Regions from separate parts of the Thermosipho japonicus genome, predicted to be linked through region 1. Evidence: predicted binding sites of a transcription regulator. Region 1 holds the regulator's gene; the other holds the start of a gene.

Region 1 (3,435 bases):
TTTTCAAAATCTTTTGGTAGTGCATATGTTTTTAGACTTCTTTCTGGCTTTGGATATGGAGGTTTGCTACCTTCAGTTAATACTTATTTGTCAGAGTATACCTCTATTAGACTTAGGGGAAGATATTTAGTGATATTAGAGGCAAGTTGGGCTGTTGGTAGCATTTTAATAGCACTTTTTGCAGTCACATTGGGAGAAAAATTAGGTTGGAGATGGGATTTTTATATTTTTTCAATTGGAATTATTTCTTTAATCCCGTTTTTTAGAAAAAAAGATACACCAAAATATATATTTGAAAAAAGAGGAATTGAAGGTTTAAAAAAGATTTTTAACAAAGTACCTGAAAATATTGAAGAGATTGAAAAAGTAAAGGTAACTTTCAGTGGACTTTTTAGAAAAGAACATATAAAACAAACTATTTTAGTTATTGTATCTTGGTTTGTGGTTAGTTTCATATATTACGCATTATTTTCATGGGCACCAAAGATATTTATTGCAAGTTTAGGGATAACTATAACAAGGGCAAAATGGTATACATTCTTTGTCTATCTTGCACAGCTTCCAGGATATCTTTCAGTTGCTTATTTGATTGAAAAGTGGGGACGTAAAAAAACTCTTGCAACATATTTCATAGGTATGGGTCTATCTTCTTTCCTTTTATTACTTGCAACTGGCAATTTAAGCTTTCTATTTATAGTATTGGTTCTTTCATTTTTCACTTTGGGAGTTTGGGGACTTGTGTATGCATATACTCCTGAACTATTTCCAACTTCATTTAGAGGAACTGCAAATGGTGTTGCAGGTGCAACTGCAAGAATAGCAGGGATTATTGCTCCATACTTTACCGGTTATTTTGTTGACAAATCTATAGTTGCAGCCCTTTCATTTGTTTCTTTATTTGCAATATTTGCAGCGGTTATGACTCTTGTATTGGGAGTAGAAACAAAAGATAAAGCAGTAAATTAAATATGGGTAATATTTTTTTTGAAATTTGAGCTCCATATTTGGAGCCTTTATTTTATTTGACTGTAAAATCGTTTTATGATATACTATTATCAGACAAGAACATAGAGTGATAAGATGGCTGATAAGTGGGGTGAGAAAATGAAAGAATTGTCTACAAGACAAGAGCAGATTTTGTATTGTCTTGTAAGAGAATATGTAAAATCTGGAACCCCAGTAAGTTCTCAAAAGATATTAGAGTCTACAAATCTTGAGTGGAGTGGTGCAACTGTAAGAAATGACATGAGAAAGTTAGATTATCTTGGATACGTATTTCAGCCACACACTTCTGCTGGAAGAGTGCCGACAGATAAAGGTTTAAGATTTTACGTAAATGAAATATTGAAACTTAGAAAAGAAACAAAAAAATCAGGGAGTTCTATAGATGTTAGTATAGATTTTCCAATAGGTGACTTGGATAAGATTATTCAAGGTGCAGCAAAGCTACTTGCAACCACAGTTAAAGCTTTCGTTATAATTGAAAAACCTAATCCTATGTATTTAAGAATTCGAAGAGTTGTTTTAACACCGGTAACTAAAAACTTTTCCATTGTTAATATAATTACCGAGCTTGGACTTACATCAGTTCTTCCAATTCAGCATTCGGAAATTTACAATATCCAAGAAATTGAAGAATTTTTAAACAAAAGTCTTGATGGAATTTTGCTTAGTGAATTTAGGGCTAAACTGAAAGAGGTTGTTGAAAGATTTTCATGGGTTGGAGGAAGGTTGAAGGAATTTATTGAACTTTCAGAAAAGATAGCTTCTGAAAAGTATGAAGAATATATAACAGAGGGTGTTTTTAATCTTGTTAATGCAAAAAGATTCGATGAAGACAAATTAAAAGAGATTGTTAGATTTTCAACGAATGAAGAATATTATTCTAAGATTTTTGAACTTGGTGAAGGAATATTCATTGGAAAAGAGCATAATATTAAAAACTTTGAGCAGTATTCGATTTTAATAATGCCTTACTTTGTCTTTAACAGAGAAGTTGGAAAAATAGCTGTTATTTTTGATAAATTTAGTGATTACAACAGAGTGTTTGATAGCGTGGAATATGTTGTGAATAGATTAACTGAATACTTTACTGTTGTTGCAAGAAATGTTGAATAATGGAGGTGGAAAATATGGAAAAAAAGGAAATTAAAAAAGAAAAAATGATTGAAAATGTTAAAGAGGATGCTAATAAAGAAAAGAAAGAAAAGGAAAAACATTTAGAAAAAATAATTGATGAACAATCAAAAAAGATTGAAGAACTTGAAAATCAATTAAAGGAATTTGAAAATTATGCTAGAATTTTAAAATCTCAATTTGAAAATTATAAAAAAGATGTTGCAAGGGAAAAGGAACAAATTTCTATTTCAACAATTGGTAGAATTGTTGAAAAATTAGTTCCTATAATTGATGATTTTAAAAGGGCATTTAAAAATATTGATGATGAGACTAAAAAAACACAATTTTTCAAGGGAATGGAAATTATATACAAAAATTTATTTAAAATACTAGAAGGACTTGGCTTGCAGGAAATAAAAGTAGGGGATAAATTTGATCCGTTTGAACATGAAGCTGTAGAAAGAGTTGAGGATGAAGAAAAAGAAGAATATTCAATTGTTGAAATTGTAGAAGATGGCTACAAATTTAATGGACGAGTTCTAAAACCTGTGAAGGTGAAGGTCTCGATTAAGCCTAGGAGGTGAAATATATGGCCAAAAAAGACTATTATGAGATCCTTGGTGTTTCAAGAAATGCATCTCAAGAAGAAATAAGGCAGGCATATAAACAATTAATAAAAAAATGGCATCCAGATAGAAATCATCAAAATAGAAAAGAGGCGGAAGAAAAATTTAAAGAAATACAAGAAGCATACGAAGTTCTTTCTGATCCTGAAAAAAGAGCAATGTACGATAGGTTCGGATATGTAGGTGATGTCCCACCAAACGCTGGTAGTGGAGGCGGTTTTGGTGGCTTTGGAGGTTTCGGTGGTTTTGAAGATATATTCAAGGATTTTGGTGATTTTATTAATAACGATATATTTAACATATTCTTTGGTGATCAAAGAACTTCTTCAAGACAAAAACAAAGAAGAGCAAAACGTGGAGAAGATATAAATATAACTGTTGATGTGCCTTTTGAGCATGTATTTACAGGAACAACTATCCCAATTGAATACGATAGATATGAGGTATGTAGTCATTGTAATGGTGAAGGGGTAGAGCCAGGAAGTGGATGGGTAAGCTGTCCAAAATGTCATGGAACAGGGGTAGTTAGAGAGGAAAGGAGAACGTTTTTGGGGGTTATTGTAAACCAATACACATGTAATCAATGTGGTGGTACTGGAAAGATCCCAGGAGAGACATGTCATGTATGTGGTGGAAGTGGAAGAATAAGAAAAAGACATAGAGTGGAAGTAAAAATTCCAGCTGGAGTTGA
Region 2 (3,435 bases), on a different contig from region 1:
ATTATATGTGAGGAAGAAGGAATGATAAGTTTGTATAGAGGTAACCGTTCATCTTTACGAACAAAAAATTTGTGAAAAGGAAATTCTGAAAAATTGATACGAACATTGAAAAATGCAATATTGCTACATTGCTGAGAAAGATGAATAATTTTTGGTTGCAAAAAATTACCATTAAACATGTTATGTAAAGACCAACAAAAAATTAATTTTTAAAAATAAAAGTTAATCTGGAAAATTGGGAATGTTTAATATTGCATTAATGCTGGTATATGCACTGAGTGCAAGATTATATTTTTTTCTTTCGGTTTTTCATTTCATACATTTTTCTATCAACTACTTTGATATTTTCTTCCAAAGATTTTTTAGGGTCTAAGTACATTAAACCGTATGAAAAATCAACTATATATTCAGATTTATAAATCATTTTTTTAATTCTTTTTATTATATTTTTAGAATCTTGTATGGATGATCCTAAAAGCAAGATCAAAAATTCGTCACCACCGTACCTTATTATGATATCATTATTCCTTAGAACTTTTTTGGCTGTTTTTACAAAATTTATGAGAATTTTATCGCCGTAAATATGTCCAAATTTATCATTTATATATTTGAAATTATCCAAGTCAAGGAAAACAATAGTTATTTTTTCTCTTTTTTTTGTTGATTTTATTTCTTTTGGCAAAATTTCGTATAAATAATTTCTGTTGTATGCTTTTGTTAGTGGGTCCAAATATGATTTTTCAATATTTTTCTTATTATTTTCATAAAGAATTTCATATTCTTTTTTTAGTTTAAGATTGATTGAGATTAAAAATGAAAGAATTTCAAATAGGTGTATATCTTTTAGTGTAAAGTTGTTTATTCCTTCCTTTTCGAAAAGAACTGCTCCAAAAATACTATCCTCTATTTTTAAAGGGATTCCATATATTGAGTAAGGCTTATCAATTATCTTTATTAATTTGTAGGCTTTAGGTAAATCTATTTCTTCTGAATTTTTTACGTATAATTTTTTGCCGGTATCTATGATATATGAGGTTAAAGTTTTGTCCTTAATAATATAGTTTCTAAATTTTTTGTTTCCAATTTTTCCATAAATTATATTAATTGAACCGTCAATTTGTTTTATTCCTACAGCTAATGAATCAATTATGTTTTTTTGATAAAGAAACCTAAAGAAAGAATCTACAAATTCATATGTAGATTTATCTGAAGTAGTTAATTTAAAAAATTCTTCGGGAATTTTATAGATTGAATTTATTAATTCGTCTATATATTTATTTATATCAGAAGATAAATTTATAATTAATAGTGCTGAATAGGTGCTGTGTTTATGTCTTTCTCTTCTAAATTTAATTTTGTAAAATTCGTTGGGAAAGGAAAATAATGTTTCGTATTCGAATAATTCTTCTTCAAAATTTTGATTTAGCCTTTCTAAAAAATCTTGTATAAAAGGATAGTTCTTAATATAGAAATTAATTTTTTCTTTTGAATAATCTTTAAAATCGTTTAAATTAATTCCATGCTTTTTAAACAATTCAATTAGTGATTTGTCATAATACAAAATTTTTGAATTTTTCCAGATTATTATGTTTGAATTTTTTTTTGCAGTACGGTATATGATTTTTATTAATTTTAAAATTCTAAAAATATATACTAGCAATAAAGCAATGACCGTAACTAAAACAACTATACAAATTGACATTATCTTTTCTCCTTTTTGAGTACAAGTTGTGAATTTAAAAACTTAATATGTTACTCAATTAGTATTATACCACAGAATATACCTTAATTGTTATCTTTTATTAATCAAAAATTTACATAAAATCTGAACTTATTTAGAAGTTATCAGTCTAAATATATGACTGATAAAAAGAAAAATTTTTCGGAGGTGAGATATATGAGATATTTAGATGAAAGAATGCAAGAATTAGTCCAGCAAGCGGCAGAACGCTTATCTCAAAGAAGGCAGAACCTATTAAAACCCGAGCATGTACTATATGAAATTCTTCAAAATGAAAACATTCAAAAAATATTTGAAACGCTAAATGTACCTACTGAAGAAATCGAAGATAGGTTAGAAGAATTAATAGAAAGTCAATATGGGGTTTACTATGGTTCATCTTCAGGGGTTTATATGTCAAATGAGCTATCTAGAATTTTTGAACTTTCAAGGAAGGAAAGTAAGTTATTAGGTTCAAGCAAAGTATCACCAGTTCACTTTTTGTTAGCTTTACTAAAAGATGCATCAACTCAAAGTGCGGCTATATTATCAAAGTACAATGTAACTTATGATGCAGTTTTAAAAGCTGTCAAAGAGCTAGCAGACTCTGGAGAAATTGATGGTGAAGGAAATGTATTAGCAAAATATACTACTGATTTAACAAAATTGGCAAAAGAAGGAAAACTTTCTCCAGTTATTGGAAGGGAAAAAGAAATTGAAAGGGTAATTGAAATTCTTTCAAGAAAAACAAAGAACAATCCAGTTCTTATTGGAGATCCAGGTGTTGGAAAAACTGCAATTGTTGAAGGCCTTGCTCAAAGAATTGTTGAAGGTAAAGTTCCTGAAAAGTTGAAGAATAAGAAAATTTTAATGCTTGATTTAGGAAAAATGCTTGCAGGAAGCAAGTACAGAGGAGAATTTGAAGAGCGTTTAAAGAAAGTAATGGAAGAGATTAAGAAAATGAAAGATAATGTTATTCTATTCATTGATGAGCTACACACCATTGTCGGAGCTGGTGCAGCAGAAGGTGCAATGGATGCATCGAATATGCTTAAACCGGCACTTGCAAGAGGAGAACTTCATGCCATAGGTGCAACTACACTTGAAGAATATAGAAAACACATTGAAAAAGACAAGGCTCTTGCAAGAAGATTCCAACCAGTACTTGTTGAAGAACCAAGTGTAGAGGAAACCATAGAGATACTAAAAGGATTGCGCGAAACATATGAAAAACATCATGATATTAAGATAACAGATGATGCTATTGAAGCTGCTGCAAAGCTTTCTGCAAAGTATATCCAGGACAGATTTATGCCAGACAAGGCAATAGATTTAATAGATGAGGCAGCTGCAAAAGTAAGTTTGAGAAATAGTGATCCAAAATTGACTGATTTGAAAGAAAAAATAAAATCTTTGAGTGAAAAAATTGATGAACTTACGATTAATTCACAATATAAAGAAGCTGCGGAGATGAAGCAACAAATGTACAAAATGCAGCAGCAATACGAAGAACTCGAGAAAAAATATGGTTCAAGAGAAGTAACACCTGAAACTGTGGCAAAGGTTGTAGAATCCTGGACTGGAATTCCAGCTACAAAGATGATGGAGTCTGAAAAAGAAAAATTATTAAAATTTGAAGAGCTAGTCCATCAGAGAATGGTAGACCAAGAAGAGGCTGTAAAAGTAGTTGCTGATGCAATAAGAAAGGCAAGAGC

The links. The regulator HrcA, encoded in region 1, represses chaperone genes, less so after heat shock. The targets are predictions, from matches to a motif close to ATTAGCACTCNNANNNTNNGAGTGCTAAT.
Region 2: HNP65_RS05670 (ATP-dependent Clp protease ATP-binding subunit) is a predicted target of HrcA. The motif match lies at 1,842-1,870, and genes of this name have one in related genera.

The regions. Positions count from the first base shown of each region.
Region 1 is NZ_JACHEX010000008.1:20,016-23,450, reverse strand. Features, by position in the region: gene HNP65_RS09565 (MFS transporter) at 1-966, shown strand, start outside; gene hrcA (heat-inducible transcriptional repressor HrcA) at 1,105-2,118, shown strand; gene HNP65_RS09555 (nucleotide exchange factor GrpE) at 2,163-2,702, shown strand; gene dnaJ (molecular chaperone DnaJ) at 2,708-3,435, shown strand, end outside.
Region 2 is NZ_JACHEX010000002.1:361,243-364,677, reverse strand. Features, by position in the region: gene HNP65_RS05675 (sensor domain-containing diguanylate cyclase) at 287-1,702, opposite strand; gene HNP65_RS05670 (ATP-dependent Clp protease ATP-binding subunit) at 1,898-3,435, shown strand, end outside.